DNA from 2 places in the Oscillibacter sp. PEA192 genome. Region 1 is predicted to be linked to the other one. Evidence: predicted binding sites of a transcription regulator. Region 1 holds the regulator's gene; the other holds the start of a gene.
What was found. The regulator HrcA, encoded in region 1, represses chaperone genes, less so after heat shock. The targets are predictions, from matches to a motif close to TGTTAGCACTCNNNNNNNNNGAGTGCTAACA.

Region 1 (14,632 bases):
GTTTTAAATAAAATGAAAGGGGGCGGGCGCTGTGGCAGTGAGCAGTACGCAGCTGCTGCGGGTTATCCAGCAGTTCCGCCGGTATTACGATAGGCATTTCTCAGAGCTTCTGTCCCGCACCGGGCTCTCCATGCGGGAGATTCATGTGGTGCTGTTTCTGGCCAATCATCCGGCACATGACACTGCCCGGGACGTGACAGAGCTCCGGGGACTGGCCAAGAGCCAGGTGTCCGCCGCGGTGGACCTGCTGGCGGCGCGGGAGCTGCTCCGCCGTCAGCCGGACAAGGCAGACCGCCGGGTGATCCATCTGGCGCTGACAGATGCGGGCGCGGCCCTGGCCCGGGAGGGGCAGAAGCTCCAGAGTACCTGCCTGGACGCGCTGTTTGCCGGTCTGACACAGTCGGAGGCGGAGCGATTTCAGGAACTGCTGGAAAAGGTTCTGACCAGCGCGGAAGTGCGGTTGAAGGAAGGAGGCAATACATGAGCCGTCGAAATGTGGACCTGGGCAGCGGGAGCGTGGGAAAGCTGCTGTTTTCCCTGGCCGTTCCTACCATCACCTCCCAGATCGTCAACATGCTGTACAATCTGGTGGACCGGGTGTACATCGGCCACATGCAGCCGGTGGAGACTGTGGGCAAGCTGGCCCTCACCGGCGTGGGGGTGTGCCTGCCCATCATCATGGTGATCTCCGCCTTCGCGGCCCTGATGGCCTTCGGCGGCGCACCCCGGGCCTCCATCGCCGAAGGGCGGGGAGACCTGAAGGAGTCGGAGCGGATCATGGGCAACAGCTTCACCATGCTGGTGGCGGTGTCCGTGGTGCTGACTGTGGTCTTTCTGGTGTTTGCGGAACCCATGCTCCGCATCTTCGGCGCCAGCGACAACACCATCGGCTACGCCCTGAACTATATGCGCATTTATGCCCTGGGCACCATCTTCGTCCAGGTGACCCTGGGCATGAACGCCTATATCACCGCCCAGGGCTTCACGGTGGTGGGCATGAAGACCGTGCTGATCGGCGCGATCCTCAATACGGTGCTGGACCCCATCTTCATCTTCGCCTTCGGCATGGGGGTCCGGGGCGCGGCCCTGGCCACCATTCTATCCCAGGCGGTCTCCGCGGTGTGGGTGCTAAAGTTCCTTACGGGCAGCAAGACCAAGTGGCACCTGCGGCGGGAGCACCTGCGGCCCCAAGCCAAGGTGGTGCTGCCGGCCCTGGCCCTGGGCGCTTCCCCCTTCATCATGCAGTCTACGGAGAGCCTCATTACCGTGTGCTTCAACTCCTCACTGCTGAAATACGGCGGGGACATCGCTGTGGGTGCTATGACCGTGCTCTCCAGCATCATGCAGTTCGCCATGATGCCCCTCCAGGGCCTGACCCAAGGGGCCCAGCCCATCATCAGCTACAACTACGGCGCCCGGAATCCGGAGCGGGTACGGCGTGCCTTCCAGGTGCTGCTGATGGCCTGCCTGGCATACTCCCTGCTGCTGTGGGCGCTGGTGCAGCTGTTCCCCCAGCTGTTCGCCCTGATGTTCACCTCGGACAGCGAGCTGGTGAGCTATGCCTCCTGGGCCCTGCGGATCTACATGGCGGCCACCGGGATCTTCGGTATCCAGATCGCCTGTCAGCAGACCTTCGTGGCCCTGGGCAACGCCAAGATCTCCTTGTTCCTGGCAGTGCTGCGGAAGATCATCCTGCTGATTCCCTTCATTTATATTCTGCCCAACTTTTTTGCGGATAAGGCTTTTGCGGTCTTTCTGGCGGAGCCGGTGGCGGATTTCCTGGCGGTGTGTACCACAGCCACCATGTTCGCTGTCCATTTCAAAAAGAGCATGACCGCGCTGGAGGGAAAGCCCGGCGTGTGAACCGAAAACCCGATGCAGAGAGCCGGCCGCCCCAAGGGCGGCCGGCTTTTTTGCGCGTGGGAGTGGACGGTAGGCATCAGGCCCCGAAGATCTCCGCCAGCAGGTCCATGGCCTCTGGCAGCGCCGCCGGGCTGAGGCCGGCATAGTTCACCACCAGCGTGTGGGCGTAGGCAGGGGAGGGGATGGCGGCGTACTCCGAGAGAAAGCCCAGCCGGACGCCCAGAGCCGCAGCCCGGTCCCGCAGGGCCCCGTCGCTTTCCCGGGTGTCCAGCCGCAGGAGAAAGTGGAGCCCCGCCCCCTGCTCCGAGATCGTGATCCGGTTCCGGAAAGGGCTGGACCGGAAGGAGGCCAGAACCGCGTCGTGACGGGTGCGGTACTCCTTGCGCATCCGGGCCAGGTGCTGCTCGTAGTGGCCCTGGTCCAGGAACCGGGCCAGCACGTGCTGGTCCAGGGCGGGCACCGTGCAGGAATAAAAATCCAGCTCCCGGCGGTACTGCTCCAGCAGGCGGGGCGGCAGCACCATGAATCCCACCCGCATGGAGGGGGAGATGGTCTGGGAGAAGGTGTTCATGTACACCACCCGCCCGGCGGTGTCGATACTCTGGAGGGTGGGAATGGGACGGCCTGTAAAGCGGAACTCGCTGTCATAGTCATCCTCGATGATGATGCCTCCGGCCTTCTCAGCCCAGCGGAGCAGGGCCTGCCGCCGGCCGATGGGTGTCACCAGTCCGGTGGGATAGTGGTGGGCGGGAGAGAGATGGACCACACTGGCTCCCGCCGCCTCCAGGGCCTCCGGGGGAACGCCCTGGCCGTCCAGGGGCACCGGGCGGCAAGCCGCGCCGCACTTGCCGTACACCTGGCGGATTTTGGGATAGCCCGGATCCTCCACGGCAAAGACGGCCTCCCGCCCCAGCAGCTGAGCCAGCAGCAGATACAGGTACTCCGCCCCGGCCCCCACCACGATCTGCTCCGGCGGCACAGCCATGCCCTTATACTCCCGCAGGTCCCGGGCGATGGCCTGCCGCAGGGCGGGCAGCCCCTGGTGGGGCACTGGGCGCAGCAGGGCTTCCCCGTCCTCGGACAGCACCTGCCGGGTCAGACGGGCCCAGGCCGCCGCGGGGAAGCGGCTGGCGTCCACCTGGTTGCTCTTCAGATCCAGCCGCCAGACCGGGGCCTCCGGCGGCGCCTCAGGAGCCGGAGGAGCGGGGGCGGCAGGCCGGGGCCGCTCTACCTCCGCCACAAAAAAGCCCCGCTTGGGCTGGGTGTACACATAGCCCTCCGCCTCTAGCTGCTGGTAGGCCCCCTCCACCGTCATGACGGAGATGTGCAGGTGCTCCGCCAGGGCCCGCTTGGAGGGCAGCCGCTCCCCGGCCGTCAGGGTGCCGTCCAGGATGTCCCCCCGGATGCAGCGGTACAGGTATTCATACAGCGGCGCTCTGCCGCGGTTTTCCAGGGCGTAGGTACGCATGGGCTTCCTCCATCTGACCTGATAAAAAATTCAGAAATTGACGCTTTTAATCATATCATATTTGTTCTATGATGGCAACAGCAAATGGGGCGCGAGACGGCCCCGCCGGAAGGAGAAGAGGATATGGAGAAGACAGCGGAGCAGGAGACGGCCAAGACCTTCCAGCGGACACGGATGGTCGTGATGGCGGCGGCCTTTGCGGCGCTGGCCTGCGTGGCCACTATGGTGGTGAAGGTGCCGTCCCCCACCGGCGGCTACATGAACCTGGGGGACACGGTGGTGCTGCTGGGCGGATATCTGCTGGGGCCAGCCTGGGGCGCCCTGGCGGGCAGCATCGGCCCGGCCCTGGCGGATGTGCTGCTGGGCTCGCCCATCTACGCACCCGCTACCCTGGTCATCAAGGCAGGGATGGCGGCTTTGGCGGCCGCGTGCCATCAGGCGTTCGGAAAGGGACGGGGTCCCCTGGGCCTTGCGGCCTGCGGCATCGTGGGAGAGCTGCCCATGGTGGTGGGCTACTGGCTGTACGACGCCCTGCTGCTGGGGAGCGCGGCTGGTGCCGCGGCGGGTATCCCCAGCAATCTGGTGCAGGCTGCCTTCGGCATCGCCGCCTCCACACTGCTGGCGGCGGCTCTGGGCCGCAGCGCCTACGTCCGGCGGGAGTTCCCCCGGCTGTGATCCCCGCAACATGGAAGAAAGCTCCCCCGGCGGGCCTTTGGCCCGCCGGGGGAGCTTTGCGTCTGCGGGAGAATCTGAAAGATGCTTGTGGAGGGGGGCCCTTGGCGCGGAGGCGGACCCCGGCCCGGCCCGCAGGCGAGGTCTCCTGAAAGAGAGGCCCCCAGCGGGTTCTAAAACCCGCCGGGGGCTTGTAGGCTTAATGGGGTGCTCAGAAGCCTCCCCAGCCGCTGTCAAAGCTGCCGGGATCCTTGGGGGCCGCGCCCTCTCCCACGCCGGAAGTGTGCTTGGCGGTGTCAAAATAGCCAAGCTCCGTGCACTGGTAGACCGGCAGGTAGAACAGCGCCACCAGCAGCGGCCAGACACAGCCCAGCACCACCTGCAATCCTACGGGCATGGGCAGGGTGATGGCATAGACCTGGGCGGGGTTCGCCAAATAGTAGCCGGGGTCCTGGAAAATGCAGGCGTAGATATAGCCCGTCTGCACGACGGAGGTGAGGGACGCCAGGAGGAGCCAGCCGATATAGCTCAGATCCAGCATGAACAGCTGCCCCTTGTAGCCAAGAGTCTGCTGCTTGCTCATGTTCAGGGCCTCCATCACCCCGATGCCGGGGTTCTCATAGAGGTTGTACAGGGCGAAGCGGTAGCGGTAGGCGGCGATGATGCCTGGAATGACGAACAGCAGTGACCAGAAGAACGTGAAGAGGTAGATCACGATGTTCAGCAGGATGACCTTGCCCACAAAGGAGAACCCGTCGAACAGCGTCAGGTATTCCGCCCGCTCGCCCCGGCGGATGGCCATGCAGTACATCACGAAGCCGGAGGCCAGGACCATGCTCATCAGGCCGGTGAGGATGGAGATGAAGGTGCCCAGCAGGCCCGGATTCATAAGACCCATGAAGCTGTCCGCCAGGTTCAGCACCAGCACCAGGGCCAGGTACAGGCAGGTCATCCCGCGGGGGCTGACCTGGGCGGAGCGCAGCAGCTCCTTCATCTCCTGCTTCAGATGCTTTCGGTCGATCAGTTGTGCCATCATAATATGTCTTGGCCTCCAGATAATTTGAAAATGGGGCGGCCGGAGCCGGACCCGTATCACCAAGCATATCATGTTTCTTCTGAAATAACAAGAGACGGCGTAAAAATGGGAGGGAATGACAGAACTGGATAAAACGTGTGAAAAGTTGCAAAGATTCTGTATAAAGAAGCATATTTTTTTCAAAAGTTGTCGTTCACAGTCTGGACATTTTTCAAAAATAGGTGTAGAATGAGGCGCAGTATGTGATAGTGTCGCCTGCCTGGAGACCCCCTCTCTTGGGAAGGGGAGGGGCCGTGCCCTCCTGCCCGGGCCGACTATCAAGGAGTAAAAATGAGGTGAAGACAATGGCACAAGCTTTCTTTGGCGGCGTTCATCCCCATGATATGAAGGCCGCAACCAATGAAAAGGCCATCGAGCAGCTGGCTCCGCCGGCTGTTGTGGTCATCCCCATGTCGATGCACTTTGGCGCGCCCTGCACGCCCCTGGTCAAGGCCGGGGACCACGTGAAGGTGGGCCAGAAGATCGGCGAATTCCACGGATTGGGCGCCCCGATTCACGCCAGCGTTTCCGGCACGGTGAAGGCAGTGGAACCCCGCCCCTATTCCATGGGCGGCAACATCACGTCTGTGGTCATTGAAAACGACATGCAGGACGAGGTGAGCGAAGAGGTCCAGGCCCCCGCGGATCCCAATGCCCTCAGCGTGGAGGAGATGGTGGAGATCGTCAAGAACGCCGGCATCGTCGGCATGGGCGGCGCTACGTTCCCCACCCACGTGAAGATCACCAGCGGCATCGGCAAGGTGAACACCGTCATCATCAATGGCGCGGAGTGCGAGCCCTACATCACGGGCGACCACCGCACCATGCTGGAGCGGCCTGAGGAGATCATTGGCGGCGCCAAGTTCCTGGCCAAGATGTTCGGCGTGGACAAGGTCGTCATCGGCGTGGAGGACAACAAGCGCAACGGCATCGACGCCATGAACAAGGTCATTGCCGAGCAGAAGGCCCCCGTGGTGGTGGAGCCCCTGCGCTGCCGCTACCCCCAGGGCGGTGAGAAACAGCTCTGCCAGGCCATCACCGGCCGCCAGGTGCCCCCCGGCGGACTGCCCGCCGATATCGGCTGCGCCGTATTCAACATCAACACCACATGCGCCATCTACCGGGCCCTGACCACCGGTATGCCCGTGGTGCGCAAGATCGTCACCGTCTCCGGCTCCGGCGTGGTGGAGCCCAAGAACTTGGAGTGCCCCATCGGCACCCCCGTCTCCAGCCTGTTGGACGCCTGCGGCGGCCTGAAGGACGGTACATACAAGCTGATCGCCGGCGGCCCCATGATGGGCATGGCCCAGTACACCGCGGACATCTCCGTGGCCAAGGGCACCGGCGCCATCCTGGCCTTCTGCGAGAACGAGGAGAAGACCGTGGAGAATCCCCAGTGCATCCGCTGCGGCAAGTGCGTGTCCGTCTGCCCGATGCACCTGGAGCCCCTGTTCATGTACCAGTATGCCTCCAAGGGCATGGTGGAGGAGCTGAATGACGCCCACATCATGGACTGCATGGAGTGCGGCGCCTGCTCCTACATCTGCCCGGCCCGGATGCACCTGACCCATATGTTCAAAACCGGCAAGCAGCTGGTGAAGGACAAGGCGGCCGCTGACCGGGCTGCCGCCGAGGCAAAGAAAAAGGCCGAAGAAGCAAAGGAGGCCGCTGCGAAATGACTGACTACAAGAATCTCAAACTGATTGCCACTTCTTCTCCCCACATCCGGGCGGCGGAGAACACCCGCTCCATCATGCTGGATGTTATCATCGCCATGATGCCCGCCCTGATCTGGGCCATTGTGAAGTTCGGCTTCCGGGCCCTGACTCTGACTGCCGTGTCCGTGGTGGGCTGCATGTTCTTTGAGTGGGGCTATCGCAAGCTCATGAAGAAGCCCCAGTCCGTGAACGATCTCTCCGCCGCGGTTACCGGCATCCTGCTGGCGTTCGTGTGCCCGGTGAACATGCCCTACTGGATGATCCTGGTGGGCGACTTCTTCGCCATCGTGGTGGTCAAGCAGCTGTTCGGCGGCATCGGCAAGAACTTCGTCAACCCCGCGCTGGCGGGCCGTGCCGCCCTGGTGGCCAGCTATGCCGGCACCATGAGCGGCGCCTGGGCGGATCCCCAGGCCGGCTGGGTGCCCCTGGCCGGCACTGCCGACGTGGTTACCGCTGCCACGCCTCTGGCCTATATGAAGACCGGCGACATGGCCGGCCTCACCAGCCAGTACAGCGTGACGGATATGTTCCTGGGCAATATCGGCGGCTCCCTGGGCGAGATCTCCGCCCTGCTGCTGATCGTGGGCGGAGCGTATCTGATCTGGCGCAAGGTCATCAGCTGGCAGACCCCCGCGGCCTACATCGCCACCGTGGCCGTGCTGACCTTCCTGTTCCCCAAGGGCGGCGCCGACAATCTGCAGTTCATGCTGTACAGCATCTTCGGCGGCGGCCTGATGCTGGGTGCCTTCTTCATGGCCACTGACTACACCACCTCCCCCGTCACCAAGACCGGCCAGCTGATCTTCGGCCTGGGCTGCGGCCTGCTGACGGTGTTCATCCGCTACTTCGGCTCCTATCCCGAGGGCGTGTGCTACTCCATCATGATTATGAACCTGGTAGTGGCGCTGATCGACAAGGCTGTGAAGCCCTCTCGCTTCGGCGTTGTGAAATCCGCTAACAAGGAGGCGGCTGCGAAATGAGCAACGAAGTCAAGACCAAAGAAAAGATTGATATGGACCCCAAGTACATCGTAAAGCTGACTGTGACCCTGCTGGGGACCTGCCTGATCGTGGCACTGCTGCTGGGTCTGGTCAACGGTGTGACGGCCGGCCCCATCGCTGAGATCAACCAGCAGAAGACTGAAGCGGCCATGCTGGCCGTGGTGTCCGATCCGGACAACACCACCTTCTCCGACGCGCTGGAACTGTCTGGCGACATGACCGCTGCGGCCACAGCTGCCGGCGGCACCCTGAACGAGATGTACGAGGTCCAGGTGAACGGCGAGGCCGCCGGCTATGCCGTAAAGGTCACCGCCTCCGGCTCCCAGGGCAGCATTGAAATGATGGTGGGCGTGGACGCGGAAGGCGCCGTCACTGGCGTTTCTGTCGTCAACCACTCTGAGACCTCCGGCATCGGCACGAAGGTCGTGGGCAACGAACCCACCGCCTCCGGCGTGGGCGTGCTGGACCAGTTTATCGGCAAGAGCGCGGCGGACGGCACTCTGACGGTGGGCACTAACGTGGACGCCATCACCGGCGCCACCGTCTCCACCAAGGGTGTGACTGCCGGCGTGAATGCGGCGCTGGCTGCCGTGGCTGCCATGGGCTGAGAAGGGAGGAGCAATTCATGAATTTAGGCAAACAGTTCAAAGAGGGACTGATCACCAACAACCCTGTGCTGGTGCAGGTGCTGGGCATGTGTTCCACCATGGCCATCACCACCTCGTTCTTCAACGGCCTGGGCATGGGCGTGGCGGTCACCGTCATCCTGACCCTTTCCAATGTCATCATCGCGGCTATCCGCAAGATCGTGCCGGACAAGATCCGTATCGCCATGTTCATTGTGGTGATCGCTGGCTTCGTGACCTGCGTGGATCTGCTGATCCAGGCATTCGTTCCGGCCCTGTCCGAGTCGCTGGGCGTGTTCATCCCCCTGATCGTGGTGAACTGCATCATCCTGGGCCGGGCGGAGTCCTTCTCCTACAAGAACGGTGTGGCCGCTTCCTTCTGGGACGGTATCTTCCAGGGCTTTGGCTACACTGTGGTGCTGATGGTTATGTGCATCATCCGTGAGTTTCTGGGCGCCGGCACCTTCGGCGGCGGTATCCTCAACGGCGGCGACGGTATTCAGATCCTGCCGGAGCAGTTCCCCATCGGCATGCTGACCCTGCCCGTCGGCGGCTTCCTGGTGCTGGGCTGCCTCATTGCCCTGATGCAGTGGGCGCTGTCCAGACCTAAGAAAAATAAGGAGGAGAGCAAATAATGGATCAAATCTATGAACTCCTGGCAATTACGCTGGGTGCCATTCTGGCAAACAACTTCATCTTCTCCCAGTTCTTAGGCATCTGCCCCTTCCTGGGTGTTTCCAAGAAGGTGGACACCGCTGTGGGCATGGGCATCGCTGTGACGTTCGTCATGGGACTGGCTTCCGCCGTGTGCTATGCGGTCAACGAGTTCGTCCTGGTTCGCTTTGGACTGGAGTATATGCAGACCGTGACCTTCATTCTGGTCATCGCATCCCTGGTCCAGTTCGTGGAGATGTTTTTACAGAAATCCATGCCGTCTCTGTACACGGCTCTGGGTGTGTATCTGCCCCTGATTACCACCAACTGCGCCGTACTGGGCGTGGTGCTGCTGAACGTGCAGAACAACTATAACTTCATCTCCTCCGTAGTTTACGGCATCACCGGCGGCCTGGGCTTCCTGCTGGCCATCGTGTTGTTCGCCAGCATCCGGGAGCGGCTGGTGTTTGCGGACTATCCCAAGGCGTTTGAGGGCTTTCCCATCGCCCTGGTCACCGCTGGTCTGATGGCCCTGGCGTTTATGGGCTTCTCCGGTTTGAAGGTCTGGTAAGAGGAGGCAAGAGGAAAATGGATATCGGAAATGTCATTGCTGCCGTTGTGGTGCTGGCTGTCCTCGGCGCCGTGTTCGGCTTCATCTTGGCAGTAGCCTCCAAGGTCTTTGAGGTAAAGAAGGACCCCCGGGAAGAGGAAATCCTCAGCCATCTGGCCGGCGCCAACTGCGGCGGCTGCGGCTTCCCCGGCTGCGCCGGCTGTGCCGCCGCCATCCTGGCGGGCACGGCTCCGGTGAATGCGTGCGCCCCTGCCGGCGCGGAGAATGCTGCCGCCATCGCAAAGATCATGGGCCAGGAGGCTCCCTCCGGTGAGCGGAAGGTGGCTTTTGTCCGCTGCAACGGCGGCACCAACGCCGCCAAGCGTTATGAGTACGTCGGTGTGAAGGACTGCCTGTCCGCCACCAAGGTGGCCGGTGGTCCTCTGGAGTGCCAGTTCGGCTGTCTGGGCTTCGGCTCCTGCGTGTCCGCCTGCCAGTTCGGCGCCATGTCCATCGGTCCCAACGGCGCCGCCGTGGTGGACCCGGACAAGTGCACCGACTGCATGGCCTGCGCCAAGGCCTGCCCCCGCCATCTGATTACGGAGGTCCCTGTGTCCAAGAAGGTCCACGTGGCCTGCGCCAACCAGGACAAGGGCAAGGCTGCCATGAGCGTCTGCACCCACTCCTGCATTGGCTGCGGCCTGTGCCAGAAGGAGTGCAAGAAGGACGCCATTCATGTGGTGAACGGCGTGGCCGTCATCGACTACGACAAGTGCGTGGGCTGCAAGCTCTGCACCAAGGTCTGCCCGCGGGACGCCATCCTTCCCATCGCCACCGCGGAGGAGAAGGAGAAGTACAAGGCCATCAAGAAGGCCCAGGCGGAGAAGGCCGCTGCCGCGAAGGCTGCGGAGACCGCTGGCGCTGCCCAGTAACGTAGAGTAAGTGAAAAAACGATCCCGGCCGAAAGGGCCGGGATCGTTTTTTCACAGGGGGATATCCACCTCGTACGCCTGATCGATCAGAATACAGGGATACCCCCAGGTCTCGCACATCTGCTGATAGTGCGCGTTATCCAGGAGGAGAGTCTCTTTCGTACAGGTGGAATCGTCAATGCGCCGCTCTGCCGCACAGGCATATTTTTGTATGTCTGCAAAATGGGTCTCGATATATGCCTTGGTCATCACAAGGCAGCAAAAGCGGATTTCCCGGAGATAGGACGGCGTAAAGTCCTGACTCCAGCGTGGGGGGACATAACAGCCCTCCACGATCAGATCCTGGCGGTTTTCAATGGCGGTTTTGATGATCTCCCGCACAATCGGCCACAGATAGGACTCCAGCTCCCGGTCATCCTCCGGCGTGAGGCGGGTGTTGCCGCTTCGGATAAGTCCCATTTTCAGAAGATCCATGGAGAGACAGGGATAGCGGTATGTCTGGAGAAGTCTCTGGGCCAGCAGGGTTTTGCCTGTGTGCGAGGCGCCGGTAATCAAAAGAACCATCTGCGGATCGCCTCCTCTCCCATTCGGGTTGCGGTCATCTTAACACATGGACCGGATTGCCGCAAGGTGTGCTGGAAAAACGGCGGAAACCCTTGCTTTTTTCCGCGAAAGTCCTATAATGGACAATATCTAACAGGCAGAGTAGGGACATACGTGTACATCCAGTGCTGGAGAGACGGGGAGTTGCTCTTCGGACGAAAGGACCGCGAGTCCGCAGTGTGTGTCCCGCATCCCGCTGCCGCATACAGGGACCCTTTCGGCCTTCCTCTGTGCGGCATCTCCGAATTTCGGACTGCCAAAACAGAAGGAGGTTTTTTATGTACGCACATCCCTTTTCCGCCGACTACTGGCGGGACGCGTCCCGGGAGGTCCGGGACCTTCGGAAGCTGCTGTTCTCCGCCCTGATGATCGCCCTGTGCATTGTGCTGGCCCAAGTGCCCTCGGTGCCGCTGTTCGGCGGGGCCAAGGTCACCTGGGGCTTCCTGGCCCGGTCCGTCTGTGCTTGGGTCTGCGGCCCGGTGCTGGGCCTGCTGTTCGCCTTTGCGGAGGACATCCTCAGCTTCTTCCTCACTGGAGGAGGCGGCTATCCCTTTTTCCCCGGCTATACTCTGACCACCATGCTGGGTGTGCTGACCTACGCTCTGTTCCTGTACCGGGCGCCCCTGCGGGTCTGGCGGATCTTCTGCGCCAAGCTGGTCACCAATGTGCAGAACGTGGTGCTGGGGGCGCTGTGGATCGCCATTCTCAACAGCAACGGCCGCTTCAGCCTGGAGGCCTGGTATGCCAGCGCGTCTCTCAGCGCGGTGAAAAACCTCATCATGCTGCCGGTGCAGACGGTGCTGCTGGTGCTTCTACTGCGGGCGCTGCAGCCAGCCCTTCAGCGGACGGGGATGCTGCCCCGGCAGGGGGCGGGGGCCAGGCCGGACTGAGCGGACAGGGGGACCATGTGAGACGAAAAACCGGCCGCGGCAGGCGGCCGGTTTTTGATTTGCGGAGCCGCGGAAAATGTTCAAAAATCCGATGGCATTTGTTTACAATTTGTTTATATCCATCCGTTGACAATGAAGGCGCGTGGTGGTAAACTCGTTTTAGCACTCCGGAGAAAGGAGTGCTAAAACCAGCGTGAGACAGCTTGGACCAGAGGTGCTTTTTGTGGAACTCACAGACCGGAAAAAGCAAATACTGAAAGTGGTGGTGGAGGACTATGTCCGTACTGCAGAGCCGGTGGGTTCCAAGGCCATTGCCGCGGAGATGGGCGGCGTCAGCTCCGCCACCATTCGCAACGAGCTGTCGGATCTGACGGAGCTGGGCTATCTGGAACAGCCCCACACCTCCGCTGGGCGGGTGCCCTCTCCCAAGGGTTACCGGCTGTATGTCAACGAGCTGATGGAGCGCCAGCGGCTCTCCATCGCAGAGACGGAGCGGATCAACCAGTCCCTCCAGATGCGGATGGAGGAGCTGGACCGGGTGATCTCCCAGGCGGGCCGAGCGGTGAGTTCTCTGATGAACTACCCCGCCTATGTGGCCGCCACCGGCAAGAAGCAGATGACCGCCCGGCGGTTTGAGCTGCTGCCCGTGGATGAGCACAGCTGCATCGTGGTCATGATGATGGGCGACAACCGGGTGAAGAGCCAGCTGCTGCGGATGCAGCTGAAGGTGGACACCGAGCAGATGCCCACCCTGGTGAACCTGCTGAACAGCAACTTCACCGGGATCTCCGCAGACGAGATGAACCGGCGGCTGATGGATGTGTCCGAACAGGTGACGCCCCAGATGTTCCTGCTGTTGAGCCAGACCATCGCCTACGCGGCGGATGTGCTGCAGGAGGCGGGGCAGAAAGAGGTGTTTACCGTGGGCACCAGCCAACTGCTGAAGCTGCCGGAGTTCCGGGACGCAGACAAGGCCCACCAGCTGATGAGCTTTTTGTCCGACAGCAAGGAGAATCTCCCTGTGCCGGACGAGGGGCCCATGAAGATCCTGATCGGTCCGGAGAATGTCAGCGAGGCCCTGCAGGACACCAGTGTGGTGGTGGCCAGCTATGACATCGGCAACGACATGCGGGGCCTGATCGGCGTGGTGGGACCCACACGAATGGATTACGGAACCGTGGCCGCCCGGCTCTCCGGCTTTGCGGAGGGATTGACGCGGCTGTTCGGCAAACAGGAATTACCCCCGAAGGAGGATGCAAAAGAATGAGCGAAGAGACGAAGCAGCCGGCGGAGGAGACGCCGGAAGAGCCGCAGGAGGCTCCTCAGGAAGAGGCTCCCCCCGCGGAGGAGAAGGTGCCCGATGAGAAGGCGGAGAAGGCCGCCAGGGGCAAGAAGAAAAAGGAAAAGACCTACACCCTGACCCGGGAGCAGATGGAGGCGGCGGAGCTGGCCGCCCGGCAGTTGGAGTCCGTGAAGGATCAGTTCGTCCGGCTGACGGCAGAGTACGACAACTACCGCAAGCGCACCGCTAAGGAGAAAGACAATCTCTACCAGGACGCCAAGGCGGACACCATCAAGGAGTTCCTGGCGGTGTACGACAACCTGGAGCGGGCTGTGGCCACTGAGGGCGATGAGGACTCTCCCCACAAGAAGGGGCTGGAGATGATCTTCCACCAGTACCAGGAGATCCTGAAGAAGCTGGGAGTCACGGAGATCGAGGCCCAGGGCCAGCCATTTGACCCGGAAAAGCACAACGCCGTTATGCACATCGATGATGAGAACCTTGGGGAGAACGTGGTATCCCAGGTGTTCCAGGCGGGGTTCCTGCTGGGTGACAAGGTGATCCGACACGCTATTGTGCAGGTGGCAAACTGAGCGAATTCGAGAGGGGGACTGTGTCCCCCCTCGACCTTCCCCCGCACCAGGGACATCGGCCACTGGCGTGTGCGCCCAAGGCGCACGAGCCAACGTGTTTTTGTCAGGCATATATCCTGACAAATCATTGCAATGGATTCGCCTGGCGTGAATGAAAACAACAATCGCAAATTTTTATTTGTTGAGATAGAATTATTTGATCATAAATTGGAGGCAATCATTATGTCTAAGGTTATCGGTATCGACTTAGGTACGACAAATAGCTGTGTGGCCGTCATGGAGGGCGGCGAGGCTGTGGTCATCCCCAATGCGGAGGGCAACCGGACCACCCCGTCCGTGGTGGCTTTCTCCAAGACCGGCGAGCGCATGGTGGGTCAAGTGGCTAAACGCCAGGCCATTACCAATCCGGACCGCACCATCTCTTCCATCAAGCGGGAGATGGGCAGCGATTATAAAGTGACCATTGACAGCAAGAGCTACACCCCCCAGGAGATCAGCGCCATGATCCTCCAGAAGCTGAAGGCGGACGCTGAGGCCTATCTGGGTAGCACAGTCACCGAGGCGGTCATCACGGTTCCCGCCTACTTCACTGACTCCCAGCGCCAGGCCACCAAGGACGCCGGCAGGATCGCCGGCCTGGACGTGAAACGCATCATCAACGAACCTACCGCCGCGGCCCTGGCCTACGGCGTGGATAAGGAACAG
Region 2 (5,730 bases), 1.3 Mb from region 1:
ATCTGGAACACAGGCAGCTCATTGAGAAGCGGCAGCGCCACCGCGCCAACGGCAGCCTTACCAGCAATCTGTACCGCCTGACAGCGGCAAAAAAGTCACAGTCTCCCGCCAAGGGGGGACTGTGACCTTTTCTCTCCTAAAAATCTGTCCATAGGGTGGCGTCATCATGGCGCATCCAGAAGAACCTACTCTACCGGAGGATATACCAGTACAGAGAAAGAACAAGAATATAAACAATGTTCTTCATGATATAGGTCCATTTGTTGTTGGCATGGTCTTTTCTGAAAATCCACTATAGTTATTCCTGCGGCCACTGAGGTCCTATCTCTGTGGCCGCTGGAGAGGGCTCTATACACTTTAGCTATTAGAGCCTGAAACATCTGCACACTCTCTATTCAGCTGGTCTTAGAACTCTATATATTAAGGTAATAGAAATACTATGCATTGCTATTACAAAGAACAAAATATAGAGTGGTAGATTAGATTCATTCATTGCATCGACATTTGAGGAAACATCTTCTAAAAGAGTATTAAAAATAAGATAAAGGCAATAAAAACCATAGCAAATACCAGTATCGGCATAAAAAAATGTTGCGCTTTTCTTCCCCTATCTGACAAAGGAATGTGTCGATAAGCTGCTCGATGCGCCGATTTTCTGCTTCACTTTCAACATACTCCTTGCCAGAAACACAGTCACCAAGTTCTTCAAATGAACAAATCGCCTCTGGCTTTCGCTTTTCTGCGGAGAGGTATTCATACTTTTTCAGGGCAAGATTTCTGGTAATTCTACTTGCGAATACGGAAAACGGTGACGGCCTTTCTTTGGGAATGGCATTCCATAAGCCTAAATATGTATCGTTCACACATTCCTCGCTGTCCTCATGGTTTAGTAGGATATTACTGGCAATGCGAAAAAAGAGCTTTCCGTATTTTGAGGAGGTTTCTGTAATGGCATCCTCGTTCCTCTCCCAATATAGCCCAATGATTTTTTCATCTTCCATAGGCGACCTCCATTGTGGTACCGCGGTCTAAAAGCGCTTTCACTACCGTCTATATCCTGGGCGATATGGCCATGCGGGGTAAGAACAGTGCACTACTCGCGCTGGTTGCCCAGTTGAAGGGCAAGAAGATTTTGTTTCGCGGTAACCACGATGACCTGTCCGACTATCGCTATCAGCGGCTCTTTGAGGAAATCACTGACTACCGGGAGATTGCCGATTCCTTTGATGGAAAGACATACAAGCTCTGCTTGATGCACTATCCCATCCTGATGTGGAACGGCCAGCATCGCGGATCGATTCTTCTCTACGCCCATACTCATAATACTGTGGAAGAGGCATTCTTCCAGAAATGCGTCAAAGAGCTCAACGAGAACAAGAAACTGAATGTTCAACAAGGAAAGCCCATTCGCGCCATCAATGTCGGCTGCATGATGCCTTACATGGGCTACGAGCCGAGAACGCTGAAAGAAATCCTATCCGCGCATGAATAAGAAAGGAGTGCTGCCTGTGCTGCCAAAAGCACTGTTTTTGAGCACGATTGAGAAGATACGCCAGCAGGAGGCTCGTATTGATGAGTTCGATAAGGCCCTCAGTAAAATGTGCGATGGTTTTCCTGCCTTCGACAAGGACAATCTCTACCTGCTCGCACTGCGCGATTTGCTGAAGTACACTATGCAAGACCAGTATGACAATATCGGCTGGTGGTTATACGAAGCGCCGGATGCCGGTTACACCGTATCCTGGGAAGAAGCCGGCAAGGAAGTCTCTGTTGATTTGACTGAGGCCGGCGCCCTCGAAGTAAAGAAGTCGGGATGCGAGTTTTTAATTTATAAACAAAATGACGATAATTTAAATCGAAACCAAAGAAAAATCGAATATAACAAAACGAATACTCAAAAATAGCAGGAAAGTGTGAACAAAGATCGCTGATTTTGTAAACGTTGGCACTCGTATATTGACATTGCTAAAAACGGGGTTATAATGAACACAATCTTAGGGAGAGGGATAAAGAGATCCCCCCCCAAGAAATCAAATCAAATTATAAATACTCAAGCTCCGGACCGGGAGCTTCTCCCGGAACCGAGAGCGGGAATTGAATGGAGGAACAATTTATGTTACCCAGTATTTTTAGTGAGAACCTGTTTGATGATTTCTTTAATAGCGCAATGTTCCCGAAGGCCGAACATGAGCTGTACGGCAAGCATGCGAAGAACCTGATGAACACCGATGTGCGGGAGGTCGAGAACGGTTACGAGATCGACATGAACCTGCCCGGTTTTAAGAAGGACGAGGTAGAGATCCAGCTGCAGGACGGCTGCCTGACCGTCAGCGCCGCCAAGGGACTGGACAAGGACGAGGAGGATAAGAAGGGCCGTTATATCCGCCAGGAGCGTTACGCCGGTTCCCTCAGCCGCAGCTTCTATGTGGGCGAGGATGTGGAGCCTCAGGATGTGAAGGCCAAGTATGAGAACGGCGTTCTGAAGCTGTTCGTCCCCAAGGCCGAGGTCAAGCAGGTGCCTGCTCAGACCGCTATCGCCATTGAGTGACCAAATGGCCGGGGCCCGCAAGGACGGGTCCCGGCCGGTTTCTTTTAACGGCGGTCCTGCGTCGTATTTCCGTCCGGGTTCCGGGCGGGGATACGAAACAAGATCGAATGGATCGACGGGAGGAAAGTTGGATCCCCCTCTTTTTCCTTAGGAGGCATGATGTATGAATAAAACCGTTTCCCGCGTGCTGTGGATCGTGGCAGGTGTGCTGCTGATCGTGGCGGGTGGTGCGTGTATGCTCCATCCCGGCGCTACCCTGAGCGGGCTGTCCTTCCTGTTAGGAATGGCCATGTTATTTTCCGGTGTGGTAGATATTATGATTTTTGCCACGGCGGGCAGCAGTATTTACGGTTCCGGATGGTTTTTGGTGGATGGCATCCTTACGGTGCTGCTGTCCATCTTCCTGCTGTGCAACCAGATGTTCACCATGATGACTCTGCCCTATATTCTGGGTATGTGGCTGTTGTTCTCCGGCATCACGAAATTTGTAAACTCCTTTGATCTGCGCCGGTTTGGAGTGCGGGGATGGGGCTGGGTGACAGCCTTCGGCCTGCTGATGGCGGCGGCTGGATTCCTCTCCTTTATGGACCCCTTGGCTGCGGCGGTGACGCTGTCCGTTCTGGCGGGGCTGTTCCTGATGATCCAGGGCGTGGTTTCCATCGCGTTCGGGTGTCTGTCCGGACGGTTCTGGATGTAAAGCTTAACAACAAAAATCCACGGTCGCACAGGCTGACTATCTTGTTGAAGAGGTTGCGCATAGAGATGCCTTGAAGGCAGTGCACGGCAGTCATGACTCATGGGAGGAAACACAATGAGTACGCAATATGAATTTATGAAACGACAGGTCGTTGAAGAAGTGGCTGCTCTTCAGGAAAAGCTAATCGCAATCCAGGCGGATTGCATCAACCGGATCAAAGAAATCCCCGTCACTTCTGACCTGGAGGACACCATGGATGAACTGCTTAATAAAATCTCAAATCAGTTCCTCTTTCAGATTGAGGAACCGGAAAGTGCGTCCGTCGTGATCGGCACAGCAAGAGCCGGTCATTTTTCCTGGAGAGTCGAGAATGGGTTTCGAGACATTTTCTCCGTAGAGCAGTGGCTCCGCGACAATCCCGAGTTCAGCATCTATGATGAATACGGTACAGCTATTACATGGGAGCAATTCAAAGAGGCTGTAGCCTGGTGTAATGGGTGAAAACTGCACTTGAAACGGTTTGTGCATTCTGACATATTGGGACCGCATTTTTTTGTACAAGGAGTCGATGACCATGGAGTACAGGGGCCTTTATGTTTCTGCAACACCAGATTGTGAGCCTAATGAAGGCGGATACTATTGTCAGGTATATGCCGACGAGGATTATGGCGACCAGATCGACGACTTTTGTATCCATCCAGATGAGCTTGAAGAGAATGATGATATTAAGCACTGGGGCAAGGTCAATATCGACGGCAGCTACCGATACTATGTTGAGAATGGTGTCATCTCTCCAGAAAACAGCGATATTTAACCACAAGTTGAATGACAAATGACAAACCGAAAGAGTTGTGGTATAGTACAGTCAGAAACCAAGAACAAATCTCTACAGAAAGGACGCAGAACTATGAAGACTATTTCTTCCGCTATCTTCTATATGAGCGAATGGCAGGCTATCTTCCAGTGCGAGGAATATAGCTTTTGCGAAGCACGCCCATATCAAGATAAGCAGAAGAATATGATCGGATTGAGTACCTGTTGACCTGAAAGAATCGGTCTATCAGGATCTCCTTCTCTGAATTATTGAAGCCGCTTGTCTTGAGTGCAGACAAGCGGCTTTTTCATGCCCATGAGGCCAAATAATTCAGATAGGAGGTGTATTTGAGAATGAACATTCCAACGATCAACCTTGCTCGCACAGGCACCAATATTGTGATGCTTCGCAAAGCAGCGGGGCTGACGGTGCATGACCTACAAATGGCATTCGGCTTCAATTCCCCGCAGGCCATTTACAAGTGGCAAAACGGCACTGCGCTGCCGACTGTAGATAATCTTATCGCCCTTGCTGCACTGCTGCATGTGCGTATTGATGATATCCTCATTACCGATCACTCGGTTGCTTAATATGCAGGGAGAACTTCTCCCTGCCATACGGTCCGCTCGTCTAAATGGTTAGGACACAGCCCTTTCACGGCTGCAATGACCGGTTCGAGTCCGGCGCGGATCTCCATAATACTGGGATATTGCTAAGCGGCTAAGGCACCGGCCTTTGATGCCGGCCACTGTTGGTTTGAATCCAACTATCCCAGCCATGATACGGTACTCAAGAGGTTGAAGAGGACAGCCTGCAAAGCTGTTAATCGTCGGTTCGAATCCGACCCGTATCTCCATCTGGTGCCTTCGTCTAATTGGTTAGGACGCAAGCCTCTCAAGCTTGTAATGCTGGGTTCAAATCCCGCAGGCATCACCATCATCATACAGGGGTATAGTTTAACCGGAAGAACAGCGGTCCCCAAAACCGCCCGTGGGTGTTCGAGTCGCCCTATCCCTGCCAATATACTGGGGTGTCGCCAAATGGTCAAGGCACCGGTCTCTGACACCGGCATTTGTTGGTTCAAGTCCAGCCACCCCAGCCATATTTGGAGAGTGAACCCGGAAGGCCCGGGGACCGCCCGCTAAGCGGATCGTATCAGAAGTGATATCAGATTCGAGTTCTGCGCTCTCCGCCATATGGGTCAGTGCGCGTAGTTGGCGATCGCAGCGGTCTGTAAAACCGTGACATCTGAAACATCGTTGGTTCAATTCCAACCTGACCCACCAAAATAGAGGGGTACCCGCTTCTGGGTGCCCCTCTTTCATAATGGTCACATCATTGGCCGGGTGGTCGTAAAACAGTAAAATGAAAAAATGGTGAAAACCTTGAGTTTTCAAAGGGTGCGGCGTGACTTCGGTCACGCCGTTTCCTCTTTCATCAGCTCATTCAGCGGGATGAAGCCCAGCCCATCGTACTGGATGTGAATGTGCTGCACACGCTTCCCGCTGGATTTGTCCGGTGCGTCCACATAGATGGCGGACACCAGTTCCCGCAGAGCGTAGCCGTCCAGCTTATCGATGCCCACATACTTGTGCGCCGTCTGAATGAACTTCTCAACGTTTTCGTTCTGTCGTTCCTGTACTTCAATTTCCTGTCGCAAAGTTACGCACT

Region 2: the regulator HrcA is predicted to act here: its motif matches at 1,941-1,971, upstream of DN611_RS07395 (Hsp20/alpha crystallin family protein).

What each region holds. Positions count from the first base shown of each region.
Region 1 is NZ_AP018532.1:2,793,671-2,808,302, reverse strand. It holds gene DN611_RS14015 (MarR family winged helix-turn-helix transcriptional regulator) at 32-484, shown strand; gene DN611_RS14010 (MATE family efflux transporter) at 481-1,863, shown strand; gene pdxR (MocR-like pyridoxine biosynthesis transcription factor PdxR) at 1,940-3,331, opposite strand; gene DN611_RS14000 (ECF transporter S component) at 3,455-4,006, shown strand; gene DN611_RS13995 (DUF975 family protein) at 4,215-5,039, opposite strand; gene rsxC (electron transport complex subunit RsxC) at 5,384-6,757, shown strand; gene DN611_RS13985 (RnfABCDGE type electron transport complex subunit D) at 6,754-7,776, shown strand; gene DN611_RS13980 (RnfABCDGE type electron transport complex subunit G) at 7,773-8,405, shown strand; gene rsxE (electron transport complex subunit RsxE) at 8,423-9,058, shown strand; gene rsxA (electron transport complex subunit RsxA) at 9,058-9,648, shown strand; gene DN611_RS13965 (RnfABCDGE type electron transport complex subunit B) at 9,666-10,559, shown strand; gene DN611_RS13960 (adenylate kinase) at 10,611-11,123, opposite strand; THF riboswitch at 11,259-11,363, shown strand; gene DN611_RS13955 (folate family ECF transporter S component) at 11,441-12,052, shown strand; gene hrcA (heat-inducible transcriptional repressor HrcA) at 12,276-13,319, shown strand; gene grpE (nucleotide exchange factor GrpE) at 13,316-13,927, shown strand; gene dnaK (molecular chaperone DnaK) at 14,150-14,632, shown strand, end outside.
Region 2 is NZ_AP018532.1:1,507,238-1,512,967, reverse strand. It holds gene DN611_RS07415 (helix-turn-helix domain-containing protein) at 1-125, shown strand, start outside; gene DN611_RS07410 (RNA polymerase sigma factor) at 531-1,001, opposite strand; gene DN611_RS07405 (metallophosphoesterase) at 1,016-1,492, shown strand; gene DN611_RS07400 (hypothetical protein) at 1,509-1,904, shown strand; gene DN611_RS07395 (Hsp20/alpha crystallin family protein) at 2,114-2,548, shown strand; gene DN611_RS07390 (HdeD family acid-resistance protein) at 2,712-3,245, shown strand; gene DN611_RS07385 (hypothetical protein) at 3,360-3,746, shown strand; gene DN611_RS07380 (hypothetical protein) at 3,820-4,059, shown strand; gene DN611_RS07375 (helix-turn-helix domain-containing protein) at 4,413-4,649, shown strand; tRNA gene DN611_RS07370 (tRNA-Glu) at 4,679-4,755, shown strand; tRNA gene DN611_RS07365 (tRNA-Gln) at 4,762-4,837, shown strand; tRNA gene DN611_RS07360 (tRNA-Cys) at 4,839-4,915, shown strand; tRNA gene DN611_RS07355 (tRNA-Glu) at 4,919-4,995, shown strand; tRNA gene DN611_RS07350 (tRNA-Trp) at 5,005-5,079, shown strand; tRNA gene DN611_RS07345 (tRNA-Gln) at 5,086-5,161, shown strand; tRNA gene DN611_RS07340 (tRNA-Tyr) at 5,258-5,345, shown strand; gene DN611_RS16980 (DUF4368 domain-containing protein) at 5,477-5,730, opposite strand, start outside.